DNA from 3 places in the Bacillus mojavensis genome. Region 2 is predicted to be linked to each of the others. Evidence: riboswitches for the same ligand, from Rfam matches in the RefSeq annotation. Region 2 holds a riboswitch; each other region holds the start of a gene.
The links. Region 2 has a riboswitch for S-adenosylmethionine ahead of HC660_RS10000 (2-hydroxyacid dehydrogenase). Riboswitches for the same ligand answer to the same signal wherever they lie in the genome.

Region 1 (6,211 bases), 570 kb from region 2:
TTCTATTATAACTTGACTGACAGCTGAATCCCAGTCATACACGCTAAACCCACCCATTATTTTGAAAATGACTAATCCATTGGATTGTATCCTATTTTTTCAAAATGCTTCAAACGACTCTGTCCGAGCGGCTGTTTTTTTCATATAATGTGAGATAACACCCTTGTATCCACTTGCAGGCATAAAAAAGGAGGGCTTTTTTATGAATGGTGAAATCCGCTTGATCCCGTATGTGACGAATGAGCAGATCATGGATGTGAACGAGCTTCCTGAGGGTATTAAAGTGATTAAGGCGCCAGAAGTGTGGGCAAAAGGGGTTAAAGGCAAAGATGTAACAATTGCTGTATTGGACACCGGCTGCGATACAAGCCATCCCGATCTGAAAAACCAAATCATCGGCGGCAAGAATTTCACAGATGATGACGGCGGCAAGGAAGATGCCATTTCCGACTACAACGGACACGGCACTCACGTTGCCGGAACGATTGCGGCTAACGATTCAAACGGCGGCATCGCCGGAGTCGCGCCTGAGGCAAGCCTTTTAATTGTAAAGGTGCTTGGCGGTGAAAACGGCAGCGGAAAGTACGAATGGATTATTAACGGCATTAACTATGCTGTTGAGCAAAAGGCTGATATCATCTCAATGTCCCTTGGCGGACCGCCGAGCGATGTGCCTGAACTGGAGGAAGCAGTCAAAAACGCCGTCAAAAACGGAGTGCTAGTCGTTTGTGCCGCGGGAAATGAAGGTGACGGCGACGAACGCACAGAGGAGCTTTCCTATCCTGCTGCGTATAATGATGTGATTGCGGTTGGATCTGTTTCCGTAGCGCGAGAATCGTCAGAATTTTCAAACGCCAATAAAGAAATTGATCTTGTTGCACCTGGTGAAAACATTTTATCCACTCTTCCCAACAAGAAATACGGGAAGCTGACGGGCACTTCAATGGCTGCCCCTCATGTCAGCGGAGCGCTTGCTTTAATTAAAAGCTTTGAAGAAGAATCTTTTCAAAGAGAGCTTTCTGAATCTGAGCTTTATGCGCAGCTGATCCGCAGGACACTTCCGCTCGATATCGCAAAAACATTGGCGGGGAATGGATTCCTGTATTTAACTGCTCCTGATGAGCTGTCGGAGAAAGCAGAGCAGTCACATTTACTGACCCTATAATATTATTTTTCTCATATAATATATCCCGTAATTTGTAAAATAAAATTTAAAATCTCTGTTGACAATGAATTTGACTTGCTGTTAAGATTACCAACAAATGATTCAACTTTTCAAAAAATTAATAACATTTTCTCTTATCGAGAGTTGGGCGAGGGATTGGCCTTTTGACCCCAACAGCAACCGACCGTAATTCCATTGTGAAATGGGGCGCACTGATTTTCGCGCCGAGATTTATATCTCTTAAGGCACGGTGCTAATTCCATCAGATTGTTTCTGAGAGATGAGAGAGGCTATATGTTTTGTAAAAAAGCCTCTTTCTCTCATGGGAAAGAGGCTTTTTAGTTGTGAGAAAACCTCTTAATAGCCTGTATCCGCGGGTCAACAAGAGTGTTTTACATATAAAGGAGGAGAAACAATGACAACAATCAAAACATCGAATTTAGGATTCCCAAGAATCGGACTGAACAGAGAATGGAAAAAATCGCTTGAAGCGTATTGGAAAGGAAACAGCGATAAAGATACGTTTTTGAAGCAAATCGATGAATTATTCTTATCCGCAGTGAAAACGCAAATTGACCAGCAGATTGATGTTGTGCCTGTTTCTGATTTCACACAGTATGATCACGTTCTTGACACGGCGGTCAGCTTCAACTGGATCCCGCAACGCTTCAGACACCTGACTGACCGTACAGATACATACTTCGCCATCGCCCGCGGAATAAAAGACGCCGTATCAAGTGAAATGACAAAATGGTTTAATACAAATTACCATTACATCGTGCCTGAATATGACGAGAGCTTAGAGTTCCGACTGACAAGAAACAAACAGCTTGAAGATTACCGCCGAATCAAACAGGAGTACGGCGTTGAAACAAAACCTGTTATCGTCGGCCCTTATACGTTCGTCACGCTTGCAAAAGGCTACGAGCCATCTGAAGCTAAAGCAATTCAAAAGCGCCTCGTTCCTTTATATGTTCAGCTTTTAAAAGAGCTTGAAGAAGAAGGCGTAAAATGGGTGCAAATTGATGAACCTGCGCTTGTCACCGCTTCAGCAGAGGATGTACGCGGCGTAAAAGAGTTATTCGAAAGCATCACAAATGAGCTTTCTTCCTTGAATGTGCTCTTGCAAACGTATTTCGATTCTGTTGATGCTTATGAGGAGCTCATTTCTTATCCTGTACAGGGCATCGGGCTTGATTTCGTTCATGATAAGGGCAGAAACCTGGAACAGCTTAAGACACACGGCTTTCCGAAAGATAAAGTGCTGGCAGCCGGCGTTATAGACGGCCGCAACATTTGGAAAGCGGATCTTGAAGAACGCCTCGATGCCGTGCTTCATATCCTCAGCCTCGCACAGGTTGATGAACTATGGATTCAGCCTTCCAGCAGCCTGCTTCATGTTCCGGTAGCTAAACACCCCGATGAGCATTTGGAACAGGATCTGCTGAACGGATTGTCCTACGCAAAAGAAAAACTGGCAGAGCTGACAGCTTTAAAAGAAGGCTTAGTATCAGGCAAAGCCGCAATCAGTGAGCAAATTCAGCAGGCGAAAGCCGACATCAAAGCGCTTAAACAGTTTGCAACAGGCGCGAATTCTGAACAAAAGAAAGAGCTGGAGCAGTTAAGCGATAAAGACTTCAAGCGCCCGATTCCGTTTGAAGAACGTTTATCCCTGCAAAATGAATCTCTTGGCCTCCCGCTTTTGCCGACGACTACGATCGGAAGTTTCCCGCAATCTGCTGAAGTGCGGAGCGCACGCCAAAAATGGCGGAAAAACGAGTGGTCTGATGAACAATACCAAAACTTTATCAATGCGGAGACGAAAAGATGGATTGATATTCAGGAAGAATTGGATCTTGATGTTCTTGTTCACGGTGAATTCGAACGGACAGACATGGTTGAATACTTTGGTGAAAAGCTGGCCGGCTTTGCCTTCACAAAATACGCTTGGGTTCAATCATACGGCTCACGCTGTGTCCGCCCGCCAGTGATTTATGGAGATGTAGAGTTTATTGAACCGATGACAGTAAAAGATACTGTATACGCTCAATCGTTAACATCCAAGCATGTAAAAGGAATGCTGACAGGGCCTGTTACGATTTTAAATTGGTCTTTCCCTCGGAACGATATCTCGAGAAAAGAAATCGCGTTCCAAATCGGGCTCGCCCTTCGCAAAGAAGTAAAAGCGCTTGAAGACGCAGGCATTCAAATCATTCAAGTCGATGAGCCAGCCCTGCGCGAAGGCCTTCCGTTAAAAACCCACGATTGGGATGAATATTTGACTTGGGCGGCAGAAGCATTCAGATTAACCACTTCTTCCGTGAAAAACGAGACGCAAATTCATACGCATATGTGCTACAGCAACTTTGAAGACATCGTCGATACGATTAATGATCTTGACGCGGATGTTATTACGATCGAGCACAGCAGAAGCCACGGAGGATTTTTGGATTACTTAAAAGAGCATCCGTATTTGAAAGGACTCGGTCTTGGTGTTTATGACATTCACAGTCCCCGTGTCCCGTCAACTGAAGAAATGTACAACATTATCGTTGATGCGCTTGCCGTATGTCCGACTGACCGTTTTTGGGTAAATCCTGACTGCGGTTTAAAAACAAGACAGCAGGAAGAAACAGTCGCAGCCTTAAAAAATATGGTTGAGGCGGCGAAACAGGCAAGAGCCAAGCAGACACAGCTTGTTTAAGATGAAAACCATCTGCAGATGCAGATGGTTTTTCTTTTAGAAAACGGAAATCGGTTTTCGATGCTCTCCATCCCCTTCTTTTAAAATATCGGCTGTTCCGTTTTTATCAAATGCCACAAGGCTCAAAGACGTATCATGTATGTAAGAGGAGTTCCATATGTCATGAATGCCTCTTCCCTTTATGATATTTAACAGCATCAATATAAAGACAGAATGGGTAACCAGAAGAACATTCCCGGAAGAATGGCTGTTTAAAATCGATTGGAGAGCCAGTCTTACCCGGCTTTCAAGGTCAAAAAAACTTTCACATCCCGGCTGGCGATATGCTTCAGGATTCTGAAAATAAGCATGAAAAAGATCCGGTTCGTCTCTTTCAATATCCTCTTGTTTTTTCCCTTCCCAAGGCCCCAGTGACATCTCTCTGAATATACGATCTTTCACCAGCGGCAGGCGACGCGATCCCAATATAGCTTTTGCCGTCTCTTCTGTCCGCTTGCTCGGGCTGATGTAAACCTGATTGAATTCAATATCCTTCAGCCGTTTTCCAAGAGCACGGGCGTTGTACAGTCCAAGTTCTGTTAGACTAGAATCCAGCCAGCCCTGCATCCTTTTTTCTACGTTCCAATGCGTCTGTCCATGCCTGGCAATATACAAATGCAGCATATGCTCCCCTCCCTTTTTTCATCTTAGCAAATCCCCCAAATATTTTGTTTATTTTTCATTTTTTTGAGAATGTTTTTTGCACTTCTTTTCGGCTATACTTATATCATTCGATCGACTGGGAGGGTTTGGGATGAATCATGAAGCGTTTTTAAAGCGGGCTGTCGAGCTTGCACGTGAAGGAGTGAAAGCTGGAATCGGCGGGCCTTTCGGAGCCGTTATCGTGAAGGATGGAATTATTATAGCCGAGGGACAGAACAACGTCACTACAAGCAATGATCCGACTGCCCACGCGGAAGTGACTGCTATTCGAAACGCCTGTAAAGCACTTGGGACATACCAGCTGGATGACTGCATGTTGTATACGAGCTGCGAGCCATGCCCCATGTGCTTAGGCGCCATCTACTGGGCCCGGCCGAAAGCCGTTTACTTTGCTGCTGAGCATACAGATGCTGCTGAAGCAGGATTTGATGATTCATTTATTTATGAAGAAATTGATAAACCTGCTGAAGAGAGAACGATCCCCTTTTATCACGTGACTCTTGCGGAGCATTTGTCTCCGTTCCAAGCATGGCGGGATGTTGACCATAAAAAAGAATATTAAAGGATCAGGCATGTACGGCCTGATCCTTTGTTAATTCGCTGAGCAGTTGCTGTGCCTGAGTACACCTCGGGTTTGCTTTCAGCGCTTTTTGCAAATATAAAACTGCTGTCATATGTTGATTCAATTCAGCGTGACAGACGCCCAGCCAGCAAAGGGATCGAAAATCAGCGGCTCCTTTAACCTGTACGTACTGATGGTTTTCACCTTGCGTTTGCAGACAGGATTCAAATGCTGTAATCGCTTCTCTGACTTTTTTATGCTGATACATCATTATCCCTTTGTAGTAGTAAAGGGTGCTGTAATCCGGATAATGCCGCAGCGCTTCATCAATATCCCGTTCAGCTTCTTCATACCGTTCAGTATCAATGAGGAGTTTAAACTTGATATAATATATAAACGCTGGAGGAATTTGCTTTTTGCTGTTACATTCATTTATGAAATTCATTGCCAGGCGGATGGCTTTGCTCGGTTCGCCGCCTCTGTCGTACTCAGCTGCTTTTTGATAAATGAGAAGCGGGTCGGCATATGACGACGATAATTCTGTATTCAATATGCTTACATTGTGTTTATGCTTACACTTTGCCTCCTGCTCCAGATAGCCGTAATGGTGAATAACACAAGGGAGAGAGAAAGCGCCGCTTGCCTCCTCACCCACGGGCTTTTCGCAAATTCTTCCCTTAAAAGTTATCTTCCGCTGATTCCGTATCAGCCTGATTTGCATTTGTTCAAATGCTTCGTTTTCATCCCATTGCTTTCCCGTATAGTTTATAACCTTCACGTAACCAAGGGACTGCCTGCAGTCATTCAGCAGTGAACGCAACAAGCTTCCCGTATCCAAGTCTAACTCTTCATCTGCATCCAAAATCAAAATCCACTCACCCTTGGCATGATGTAAACTGATGTTTCTTGCCTGCGAATAATCCTGTGTCCATTGATGATGATAGACCTGAGCATGAAAACTTCTGCAAATTTCTTCTGTTTGGTCGTTTGATCCGGTATCAACGACAATGATTTCATCAGCAATATGCTGCACGCTTTCTAAACAGCGGACAATATGACGTTCTTCATTTTTAACAAT
Region 2 (6,211 bases):
CTATTTAAGCCTAGGACACGTCTTTACTGCTAATATGACGGGAAATATCGTTTTATTGGGATTAGCGATCGGAAAATCTCTTCAAGTCACTGTTTTTCATTCTTTAACTGCGCTAATCGGTTTTATCGTGGGAGTAATTGTTTCCACGATCATTGTTGGAAAGGCAGAGAAAACATTTTGGCCATCCCCTGTAACAAAAGCGCTGGCAATTGAGGCATTCATTTTATTTGTTTTTGCTTGTCTTTCAATATCTTCTGCTTTCGTTCCCGTGTACATCCTTATTATCCTTTTGAGTATTGCCATGGGAATACAAACAATAGCAGCTAAACGACTGGGGATTGCAGGCATTTCTTCAACTGTTTTAACCGGAACATTGGCTTCTCTTTTAGAGGATCTTTCCGGCCGGTTGTTTTTCTCCAAACAGAATAAAACATTCTTAAGAGATGCTGTGTTAAGGGCGCTGGCTATCATATTATATTGTGTCGGGGCTATGATTGTAGCTTTTGCAGAGCCGCATTTTCATTACATCATTATTTGGGCTCCGATTGTGCTCATTTTAGGTATTATACTTACTGCTCTGACCAAGTTGCAAAAAGTAAAGTAAAAATTTCCCGCTTGTGATTTGAAGCGGGGATGGGAATTTTTTGCGCTTATACATTATGAATGAAATAAAAATTTTGGTTCATATGTGCATCAGAACATAAGGATTGCATTGTCATATAAAGTGCACCCTTTGATATATATACAATAGTGAATTAGACATAAATCAATCTATGAATCTATGTCCTCTTTTAATCCACATTGATGAGCATTACAATGATAATGATTCTCATTTAAAGCTTGGATTAGGAGGATGTCTATGAAAAAGAAGATGAGTGCTGTAATAAGCGTAGTTATGCTGATGATCCTTTGCTTTTGCCCGCAAGCTTCAGCAGCCTATAACGACTTGCACGAAGGCTATGCAACCTATACCGGATCAGGCTATTCAGGAGGGACTTTCCTTCTTGACCCAATCCCATCTGACATGGAGATTACGGCAATTAACCCAAAGGACCTGAATTACGGCGGTGTGAAAGCTGCTCTTGCCGGCTCTTATCTTGAAGTGGAAGGGCCAAAGGGGAAGACGATCGTCTATGTTACCGATCTATACCCTGAGGGCGCCCCAGGAGCCCTTGATCTTTCACCAAATGCATTCAGCAAAATCGGTGCCATGAAAGATGGAAAAATTAAAATCAAATGGCGTGTGGTCAAAGCGCCAATCACTGGCAATTTCACATACCGGATTAAAGAAGGCAGCAGCCAGTGGTGGGCAGCAATTCAAGTCAGAAATCACAAGTATCCCGTTATGAAAATGGAATACTACAAAGACGGAAAGTGGATCAACATGGAGAAAACGGACTATAATCATTTCCTCAGCACCAATTTAGGAACGGGCTCTCTTAAAGTCAGAATCACTGACATTCGCGGAAAAGTTGTAAAAGACACGATTCCAAAGCTTCCTGAAAACGGAACATCTAAGTCATACACAGTTCCTGGGCATGTGCAGTTTCCTGAATAAAACAGGTTATAAGAAAAATCTGAAAATAAATAAATTCATGAAAAGCAGGTTACCGATCCTGCTTTTTATTTTTATGGAAACTGAACATCATAGTTCGTTTTATTGGACTAATCGCAGTTACCTGTACAATAATAAAGCCCTTTCTGTATTGAGTCATACGAAGAATCAATCAAGTTGTGCATGAATTTGAATTGTGGTTTGACCGGTTATCCTTTCCCGAGGAGCGAAGTTTTGGTGGTGGCCAATCTATACTGCTGAGAATTATTACCGGCTGGAAGACAGCTGAATGGGGAAGAGCGGTGCCTGAAAGAACCGCTCTCCTGTAAAAACTCGTATTAATCTTTCGCTTGGTGTTCCTCTCCTAATGTTAATAGCCATTCTCTTAAGATATGTTTTTGCACATATCTTTTTCCGTTTATTTCAATATGAGGGAGGTCTGTGAGATCCTTCGCTAAGTGTTTCGCCTCCGCTTGGGTTATGCCTAAAAAATGCCCGATGTAAAAGTGAATATCTCGTTCTTTAATCAGCATGATGTCATTTTTTCCGTTAGCTTTTGGGTTGTTAATATGCTTTAATCCTTCTCCGATAAAATATCCAGCCAATGCAATACCGATTCCTAAAAAAACGTCCATGTGTCTGCCTCCATTATGTAATCGTCATGTTATACGGTCAATCCATATCATTGGTTTCATTTTTTTGATTGTGTACACAAAAAACCGCCAGAGCAAGCTCTGGACGGTTTCTATGCTTTCTCAATCTGCACTCGGCCTGAGAAAAAAGTGGCGCCTCCGCCCATATCAGACAAGCGGTCTGGGGTCAGGGCGTTAACAAGCTGATTTTTGCCTGGTTCATCTGCCCATAATCCTTGGCTGACGACAACACCGGGCAGCACTTGTTCTCCGACTGCGGCGGTTAGTTCACACTCACCTCGGCTGTTCCAAATCCGTACAGCTTCACCATCAGTGATGCCGTGTTCTTCGGCATCTATCGTGTTGATAAAGAGTTTCGGTGTTTTTTCAAGTTTGACGTGCTTTGCATTGTTGGAAAACGTTGAATTTAAGAAATTATGATTCGGCCCCGGAACATACATAAACGGGAATTCTTGATCCGGCGCAAGCGGCGTATGTGTCGGTAACGGCGGGAAACCGGCTTGTTTCATTTTTTCTGAATATAATTCTATTTTTCCGCTCGGTGTCGGCAATTTACCCGGGAACAGCGGCTTTTCACGCTTCGCCTTCATAAACGAACGTTCAGTGAGTGATTCATAACGAATCTCTGCCAAATAAGGATTATCTGGATGGTGAAGCGCCTGGCGGATTAAGTCTTCATCTGAATCTTTCAGCTCCTGATCCGTAAATCCCATTGCCTCAGCCAATAACCGGAATACCTCGGTATTAGACTTACTTTCTCCGTATTTCTCAATCACCGGCTGCTGAAGCTGAATGTAATGGTGCCAGTATGAGGTGTAAAAATCAGTATTTTCAAAAGCAGATGTAGCAGGCAGTACAATGTCCGCATATTTGGCTGTTTCTGTCAAAAACAAATCATGAACCACGGTGAACAAGTCATCCCGCAGGAGGCCTTGTCTGACTTTGTTCGCTTCTGGCGCCACAACGGCTGGGTTCGTCCCATAAATAAAGAGGGAGCGAACAGGAGGGTCTGTTTCCAGAAGGACTCTGCCCAGCTGGTTCATATTAAACGATCTCGGTGTGCGGCCTTTCAGTAAATCAGGACGCTGAAGCGCGTTGGTGTTATATTCTAAAATTCCGCTGTTATGCTTGATGGCACCGCCTCCTGTATGCATCCATTGACCGGTAATCGCCGGAAGACAGGCAATCGTTCTAACAATCATCCCACCGTTGTCGTGATGCTGAAGGCCGTTTCCGATTCTGATAAAGGAAGGGGAGGTTTCACCATACATTTTTGCCAGCTGATAGATATCGTCGGTACTGACACCAGTGATCAGCGATACCTTTTCTGGATGATACTGTTTCACATGCTCGCGCAATTCTTCATAGCCGACTGTATATTCTGATAGAAACGCTTCATCGTAAAGGTTTTCTTTAAATAATATGTGCATGATTCCAAGGGCAAGCGCGCTGTCGGTACCGGGTTTTATAGGAATAAACCAATCTGCGAGACGCCCTGTCTGATTTTTATGCACATCAATTACAACAATTTTTGCGCCTTTTTTCCGTGCTTTTTGTGCGATTGTAATTTGATGCATGTTTGTGCTGACTGCGTTAATTCCCCAAAAGATAAACAGTTTTGTATGAATCGTTTCTTCAGGATCGATTCCAGCACTCACACCCATGGTATATTTATAGCCTTCTGAACCGGCTTTGCTGCAAATCGTCCGCTCAAGCTGGCTTGAGCCCAGACGGTAAAAGAAGCGGCGGTCCATTCCTTCAGCCGTTAATTTTCCCATATTGCCGTAAAAGCTGTAAGGCAGTATGCTTTCAGCCCCTTCTTCATCAATCAGCTGTTTCCAGCGAGATGTGATGGTGTCAATCGCTTCCTCCCAAGAAATTGGTTTAAACTCTGCCTCGCCCTTCATACCTATTCGTTTCAGCGGAGTCGTCAGCCGCTTCTCATCATAGATGCGCTCAGCCATATTTCGTACTTTGTTGCATATATTTCCGGCTGTCACGGGATGATCAGGATCACCCTGCACTTTCACAATCTTCCCGTCTTTTTTATGTACCAGTAATCCGCACTGGTCCGGGCAGTCCAGTGAGCAAACGGATTTAAAAATGCCGTTTTGTTGAGTGGCAAACGATTTCATAGCCCAGTTCCTCTCCCTAGTTAGATATATTGTAAGAATTATAACATTTCGAATGATAACGTCAATTCTGAAAAAAAGACATTGACATCAATCTGGGTCTTCTTTATGATTAACGTATTCTTAATTCTGAAAATTACATACAAAACATTTTCTATCAAGAGAGGTGGAGGGACTGGCCCTATGAAACCTCGGCAACATTATTGTGCCAATTCCAGCAAGCGTCAGCTTGAAAGATAGGAAAGTAAGGTTTATACCGGCTTCTGTCTGTGGCAGAGTGCGCCTATACATGAATCTCTTTCCATCTTTGGAGAGAGATTTTTTTGTGTGGAAAATAACAATGAAAAGGATGTTTTGCATCATGACGGTTTTGATTACAGCACCGTATAACGAAGAAGGACGAAAAGAGCTTGAAAAATTGTTCGGTTCCGTTGTTTATCAGTCTTGGAAAGAAAACGGCCGGGCATACAGAGAAGAAGAATTGATTCAGCTATTACAAGAGTCAAATGCGACGGGGTTGATTACTGAGCTTGATCAAGTGACAGAAAACGTGTTCGCATCAATGCCGGCACTTTCATTCGTGGGAGTATGCAGGGGGATGCCTTCCAATGTTGATGTGACAGCAGCGTCAAACAGAGACATTCCGGTTTTCTATACGCCTGGGCGAAACGCACAAGCTGTTGCTGAAATGTTTATCGGAAATGTAATTTCATTTCTCCGTCATACGAATACCTCAAATCAATGGCTACAAGATGGAAAATGGAACAGCGATTATTTGCAGGCGTATGCCAAATTCAAAGGTAATGAAATAACAGGAAAAACCGTGGGTATGGTGGGATTCGGAGCGGTTGGGCAAAGGATCGCAAAACTGTTGACTGCATTTGACTGCAAGGTTTTGTATTACGATCCATACGTACACCACGATCATCAGCTATATGAAAAAGTTTCTCTGGAGAAGGTTTTTTCTGACAGTGATATCGTTTCTGTTCATCTGCCGCGTACAGATGATACGCTTGGCCTCATTGATCGTTCGTATTTTGACTTGATGAAAGAGAGCGCCATTTTCGTGAATACATCACGAGCTGTCGTAGTGAACCGAGAGGATCTTTTATCTGTACTGAAAGAAAGTAAAATCAGGGGAGCGATATTAGACGTTTTTTATCACGAGCCTCCAGAGGAATCGGATTATGAATTTATCTCATTGCCTAATGTTCTGGCAACACCTCATTTAGCAGGGGCAACATTTGAAGTGGAGGATCATCACGTTACCATTCTGAACGAAGCGCTTAAAAAGTGGAAGGGTGAAAAAACTCTCAATATTCCGACTTTATATAACAGAAACGATCTTACAGCAGAGGTGTAAGAAAAGGAGGGCATCAGGATGACGAAACAAAAAGGTTATCTCGTATTTGACATTGGCACTGGCAATGCAAGAGTTGCAGTCGTAAGTGTGTCGGGCAGCGTTCAAACGGTTGAACGGGAGGACATTGTATATACGGCCGAGCCGCTTTATCCGGACAGCCGCTATTTTTCTCCACAGGCGCTGTGGAATCAAATCATGAATCTGGCTAAACGTGCGATGTCTCGTTCTCATCATATTGAAATTATTGGTCTCACTTCAACAAGTCAAAGACAGGGGATCGTGCTGCTCGATCAAAATGGTGAGTCTTTCCTCGGTCTGCCGAACATTGACAATCGGGGCAGGGAGTGGGAGGGAAATATACCGAATCGTGAAGAAGTATACAGCCGAACAGGCCGTCTGCCGACTGCGCTTTTTTCAGCGCTCAAGCTTTATGGTTTAAAGCACCGGCAGCCCTCCTTATGGAAAAAGACTGCAAGCTTCACAAGCATCAGTGATTGGGTGACGTATC
Region 3 (6,211 bases), 520 kb from region 2:
TGCGATGAACATTGTATTATAAACATCAGAACCCTTTCTGACAGCAACAGATCCTGCGATAATATGAACCCCGTGTTTTTTTGCGGTTCTTTGCAGCCAGCTTTGAGCAGTGTGCCCGTCTTCATCAGCAAGCTGATCAAGATTGGCAAGGTCGTAACCGGTCGTCCATAATTCAGGGAGAATAAGAACATCAGCATGTTTACTCTCTTTTTCGATTAAATATTCAGCCTTTTTTATATTTTCAGAAGGTTTTCCGTATGAAATATCAAATTGAAGACAAGATATGGTCCATTTCATTTTTTAACACCCCATATTTTTCTTTACTTTTTTCATTTAACCATATATGATACTGGACTATCATTTCAAGATTTTTTTAGAAGGTGAAAACAGATGAAATTTGAACATTCTCAAGTGCTGCAGGAACTGCCTAAACAATTCTTTGCTTCTCTAGTGCAGAAAGTGAATCGAAAGCTGAAAGAAGGACATGATGTCATTAATTTGGGGCAGGGGAATCCCGATCAGCCGACGCCCGAGCATATCGTGGAGGAAATGAAGCGAGCCGTTGCTCAGCCCGAAAATCATAAATACTCGTCATTCCGAGGTTCGCACAGTCTAAAATCAGCAGCGGCGGCATTTTATAACAGAGAATACGGCGTTCAGCTTGATCCGGAAACTGAAGTAGCCGTATTATTCGGCGGGAAAGCCGGTCTTGTCGAGCTGCCGCAATGCCTGCTAAATCCTGGGGATACGATTTTGGTTCCTGATCCCGGTTATCCGGATTATTGGTCCGGTGTCACGCTTGCGAAAGCGAAAATGGAAATGATGCCGCTCACTAAGGAGAAAGCGTTTCTTCCTGAATACGCAAGCATTCCCGCTGACATAAGAGAACAAGCGAAATTGATGTACTTGAATTATCCGAATAATCCGACTGGAGCCGTCGCTACCGCCGATTTTTTTGAAGAAACGGTGAGTTTTGCGAAAGAAAACGAAATCTGTGTGATCCATGATTTTGCTTACGGGGCAGTGGGCTTTGACGGACACAAGCCTTTAAGTTTTTTGCAGACTGAAGGCGCTAAGGATATCGGAATTGAAATTTACACACTGTCCAAAACATATAATATGGCGGGCTGGCGGGTCGGTTTTGCAGTTGGAAACGCCTCGGTCATAGAAGCGATCAATCTTTATCAAGACCATATGTTTGTCAGTCTTTTCAGAGCAACCCAGCAGGCTGCTGAGACGGCACTCCTATCAGAGCAGACTTGCGTAGCGGAGCAAAATGCCCGATATGAAAGCAGGCGCAACACTTGGATAGCAGCATGCCGGGAAATCGGCTGGGATGTAACAGCACCGTCGGGGTCATTTTTTGCGTGGCTGCCGGTGCCTGAAGGCTATAGCTCTGAGCAATTCTCAGATCTCTTGCTTGAAAAAGCGAATGTGGCGGTGGCAGCTGGAAACGGCTTTGGTGAATATGGAGAAGGGTATGTCAGAGTGGGGCTCTTAACGAGTGAAGCTAGGCTCAAAGAAGCAGCTTACCGAATTGGCAAACTGAACCTGTTTACCCAAAAAAGCATTGACAAGATTCTTTAACGGTGGGATAATTCAAAATAATTTATAAAATCTATATTTTCTTATCAAGAGCAGGCAGAGGGACGAGCCCGATGAAGCCCGGCAACCGACTTGTAAAGCACGGTGCTAATTCTTGCAGCTGGCGGCTGAGAGATAAGATTCGGACGAGAAACGAAACCTCTTTAGACGCATTGCTGTTTGAAGAGGTTTTTAATATGGGTTAAAAAATGAAAGGAGCTCTGGCATGAGTGAATTATTAGCAACATATCTCCTGACCGATCCGGGAGCCGACACGGTGAAAAAAGCAGAACAAATGGCAACAGGGTTGACGGTGGGCTCTTGGACTGATCTGCCTCTGGTGAAGCAGGAGCAGATGCAAAAGCATAAGGGACGGGTTGTGAAGGTTGAGGAGAGAGAGGGACATCTTGCATCAGGAAAACAAGCGGTCATCACAATTGCTTATCCCGAGGTTAATTTTTCACAGGATATTCCGGCATTGCTGACAACTGTGTTTGGCAAGCTGTCGCTGGACGGAAAAATCAAATTAATAGATCTCGAATTTTCAGAAGCGTTTAAGCGTACACTTCCAGGACCGAAGTTTGGCGTATACGGCATCCGGAAGATGCTTGGAGAGTTTGAAAGACCGCTGTTAATGAGCATTTTTAAAGGGGTCATCGGAAGGGACCTGAGTGATATTAAAGAACAGCTCAGGCAGCAGGCGCTCGGCGGGGTTGACATAATCAAAGATGATGAAATTTTCTTTGAGACGGGTTTAGCACCTTTTGAAACAAGAATTACAGAGGGAAAACAAATTTTGAAAGAAACATACGAGCAGACCGGCCATAAAACGCTGTATGCAGTGAATTTGACTGGAAGAACGGCTGAGCTTAAAGATAAAGCAAGACGCGCCGCTGAATTGGGAGCGGATACGCTTTTATTTAATGTCTTCGCTTACGGTTTGGACGTCATGCAAAGCCTTGCGGAAGATCCGGACATATCAATCCCCATTATGGCGCACCCTGCAGTCAGCGGGGCATTTACGTCCTCACCGTTTTATGGGTTTTCCCATGCCCTTTTGCTCGGAAAATTAAACCGATATTGCGGCGCTGACTTCAGTCTGTTCCCTTCTCCATACGGTTCAGTTGCGCTTCCGAGAGAAGACGCGCTGGCAATTCATGAAGAATGCGTAAGAGAAGATGCCTTTAATCAGACATTTGCCGTTCCGTCTGCTGGCATTCACCCTGGTATGGTTCCGCTTTTAATGCGTGATTTCGGCATTGATCATATTATTAACGCCGGAGGAGGCATACACGGACATCCAAACGGCGCCCAAGGCGGGGGCAAAGCGTTCAGAGCTATGATTGATGCGGTTTTGGAGGCGCAGCCGATTGAAGAAAAAGCCGGTCAATGCGAAGATTTGAAGCTTGCGCTTGATAAATGGGGAAAGGCTGAAGCCGTATGACGTCTCAAAAACCGTTGATTATATGTGATTTTGATGGAACCATCACGATGAACGACAACATTATAAACATTATGAAAACATTCGCTCCGCCGGAGTGGACTGCGTTAAAAGACGGCGTGCTCTCCAAAACAATGTCGATCCAAGAAGGCGTCGGGCGGATGTTCGGCCTTCTGCCGAGCAGTTTAAAAGAGGAGATTACGAGATTTGTAATAGAAGACGCAAAAATCAGGGGCGGCTTTCGGGAATTTGTCGCATTTGTTAATGAGCATGAACTCCCGTTTTATGTCGTAAGCGGGGGGATGGACTTTTTTGTCTATCCGCTGCTTGAAGGAATTGTTGAGAAAGATCATATTTATTGCAACCGTGCTTCATTTGAGAACGAATTCATTCATATTGATTGGCCTCATTCTTGCAAAGGCACATGCACAAATCAATGCGGGTGCTGCAAGCCAACTGTTATTAACGAGCTTTGTGAGCCGGATCAATACATCATCATGATCGGTGACTCCGTTACCGACGTGGAGGCGGCAAAGCTGTCTGATCTTTGCTTTGCAAGGGATTATTTATTAAATGAATGCAAGGAGCATCATCTGAATCATATGCCATACCATGATTTTCATGAAATAAAGAAAGCAATTGAAGACGTAACGGAGGTAAAGAAATGGCTGCAAAACAAGAGCGCTGGGGAGAGCTTGCCGAAGTAAAACGGGAGTTGGCAGAAAGAGATTGGTTTCCGGCGACCAGCGGCAACCTGTCCATCAAGGTTTCCGATGAGCCATTGCAATTTCTCGTAACGGCGAGCGGAAAAGATAAACGAAAAGAAACGGATGAAGACTTCCTGTTGGTGGATCAGAACGGAGAGCCTGCCGAAAGCGGACATCATCTAAAACCGTCAGCGGAAACGCTTTTGCATACGCATCTGTACAATAAAACAAATGCCGGATGCTGTCTTCATATTCATACGGTAAACAATAATGTCATCTCAGAGCTGTATGGAGATCAAAAACAAATCACTTTTAAAGGACAAGAAATTATAAAAGCGCTTGGCCTGTGGGAAGAGAATGCAGAAGTGTCCATTCCAATTATAGAAAATCCGGCTCATATTCCGACTCTCGCAACGCTTTTCGCGGATCAGGTTACTGGAGATTCAGGAGCTGTCCTGATCCGGAACCATGGCATTACGGCTTGGGGAAGAACAGCATTTGAAGCGAAAAGAGTGCTTGAAGCATATGAATTTTTATTCAGCTATCATTTGAAACTGAAAACACTCCAGCATCAGCTGGTTAAATAAAAGGGGGAACCGCAAATGGCAACAATTCGAATTCATGATGAGGCAAATACAACAATTGAAAATCAAGAAGAAGTGGCAAGCTTTCTGGACAGTCAAGAGGTAATCTATGAGCAATGGAATATCGCTAAGCTCCCTGAACAGCTTTCAGAAAAATATGACCTGTCTGAAAAAGAAAAACAACAAATTCTTGACACCTTCGACGCCGAAATTAAAGATATTTCAGCCCGCCGCGGCTACAAAGCCCAAGATGTCATCTCTTTGTCTGACGCTAATCCGAAACTGGATGAACTGCTTGAAAACTTTAAAAGAGAACATCACCATACAGACGATGAAGTCCGTTTTATCGTAAGCGGCCACGGAATTTTCGTCATTCAAGGCAAGGACGGCACATTTTTTGATGTCCGTTTAAACCCTGGAGATTTAATCTCAGTACCTGAAAATATCCGCCATTACTTCACGCTTCAAGAAGATCGCAAAGTTGTGGCGGTGCGGATTTTTGTTACATCTGAAGGCTGGGTTCCGATTTATGAAAAAGACAGCGTAAACCAATAAGAAGAAAAAGCCCCGTTTATAAAAGCGGGGCTTTTTAATTTATCGTAAACGCCATTCCTCGTATTGGGACATTTCTTTTTTGATCAGCGTCCAAATCAAACCGAGAACGGCAGCATCGTCAAGAATTCCTAAACCGAGCACGAAGTCCGGAATCATATCAATCGGCATGATGATGTAAAAGACAGCAGCTGTCAGAAGCAAAAGTGTTTTCATCTGTGAACGGGGATAGTCACCGTTTCGCCAATCACGGAGCATTTGGCAAAAGATTGTAATATGATTGATTAATTTTTTGCGGGTTTTTCTTTTCAGAATAGCTTTTCCGCCTGCTGCACCGAGCATTATCGCTTTTTTTTTCTTCATTTAGCATACCTCCTGCCTGCCGGTGTGTTTAAGATGGTCTTCGTCTGGGTATTGTTCTTCTAATCCTATCAATATATCTATTATAAATGAAAAATTAAGTTATTTAATAAAAATATGTTTACAAATAAAGTATAATCTGTAATAATGCACAATAACCCAATCAAACTTGTTTCCTATTTCTTAGCGGCGAGGGGTGAATTGAATGGGCTGTTCTTCTGAACAAGAAAGATTGCTGGTGTCTATTGATGAAAAAAGAAAGTTAATGATAGACGCCGCTAGTAAGCAGGGATTTACAGGGCATGACACAATCAGACACAGTCAGGAGCTGGATTCTTTAATGAACGAATACCACCAGCTCATGCAAGAAAGCGAACATTCCCAAGGAATTCAAGGCCTTGTGAAGAAATTAGGCTTGTGGCCCCGAAGAGACGTCATGCCTGCATATGATGCACATAAATAGCGGCGCTATCTGATGCATATATAAAGAGAGAGCTTTTCAGAAGCGCTCTTTTTTTCTGGGAAAATTTCATACGAAAGAGGGAACTGATGAAAGAACTGGCGGTAGTCATTACTGAAATGATAAACCAATTTCATGATGCTTTTATTTCGATATGCGGGCTGCTTGGCATTCAATTAACCGACAAAGAAATGCATTTTTGGGTAATTGGGATATTTGGCATCTTCTTTTTCGCTGTCACTCACGCTGTATTTACATGGCTTTCTAAATGGAGCTTGACGGCTTTGTCCTTTATCTATACCGTAACGATCATCATTGTGATCGTATTTGCAATTGAGATTCAGCAAAAAGTGACCGGACGGGGAAATATGGAGTTTTTAGATGCAACAGAAGGGTTAAAAGGCTTTTTGGTGTTCTTTGTCATCTTTTTGCTTTTAAAAATGCTTCTGCGTTTGATCCGATACTTCTTTTCAGGAGGAGCTGTAAGCAAGGGGAATGGAAATACCCGTTCCCGAAAATAAAA

Region 1: it holds a riboswitch for S-adenosylmethionine, as region 2 does, so the genes downstream of both, metE (5-methyltetrahydropteroyltriglutamate--homocysteine S-methyltransferase) here and HC660_RS10000 (2-hydroxyacid dehydrogenase) in region 2, are expected to answer to the same signal.
Region 3: it holds a riboswitch for S-adenosylmethionine, as region 2 does, so the genes downstream of both, mtnW (2,3-diketo-5-methylthiopentyl-1-phosphate enolase) here and HC660_RS10000 (2-hydroxyacid dehydrogenase) in region 2, are expected to answer to the same signal.

The regions. Positions count from the first base shown of each region.
Region 1 is NZ_CP051464.1:1,391,394-1,397,604, reverse strand. It holds gene isp (serine protease Isp) at 203-1,165, shown strand; SAM riboswitch class I at 1,297-1,452, shown strand; gene metE (5-methyltetrahydropteroyltriglutamate--homocysteine S-methyltransferase) at 1,581-3,869, shown strand; gene HC660_RS07260 (histidine phosphatase family protein) at 3,906-4,532, opposite strand; gene guaD (guanine deaminase) at 4,663-5,133, shown strand; gene HC660_RS07250 (glycosyltransferase family 2 protein) at 5,138-6,211, opposite strand, start outside.
Region 2 is NZ_CP051464.1:1,958,437-1,964,647, reverse strand. It holds gene HC660_RS10025 (YoaK family protein) at 1-604, shown strand, start outside; gene exlX (expansin ExlX) at 860-1,558, shown strand; gene HC660_RS10010 (hypothetical protein) at 1,894-2,190, opposite strand; gene HC660_RS10005 (molybdopterin oxidoreductase family protein) at 2,301-4,343, opposite strand; SAM riboswitch class I at 4,492-4,583, shown strand; gene HC660_RS10000 (2-hydroxyacid dehydrogenase) at 4,630-5,703, shown strand; gene HC660_RS09995 (FGGY-family carbohydrate kinase) at 5,722-6,211, shown strand, end outside.
Region 3 is NZ_CP051464.1:1,435,709-1,441,919, forward strand. It holds gene HC660_RS07470 (carbon-nitrogen family hydrolase) at 1-297, opposite strand, end outside; gene HC660_RS07475 (pyridoxal phosphate-dependent aminotransferase) at 391-1,587, shown strand; SAM riboswitch class I at 1,626-1,726, shown strand; gene mtnW (2,3-diketo-5-methylthiopentyl-1-phosphate enolase) at 1,811-3,028, shown strand; gene mtnX (2-hydroxy-3-keto-5-methylthiopentenyl-1-phosphate phosphatase) at 3,025-3,732, shown strand; gene HC660_RS07490 (methylthioribulose 1-phosphate dehydratase) at 3,690-4,319, shown strand; gene HC660_RS07495 (1,2-dihydroxy-3-keto-5-methylthiopentene dioxygenase) at 4,335-4,871, shown strand; gene HC660_RS07500 (YkvA family protein) at 4,911-5,231, opposite strand; gene spo0E (aspartyl-phosphate phosphatase Spo0E) at 5,434-5,691, shown strand; gene HC660_RS07510 (hypothetical protein) at 5,778-6,209, shown strand.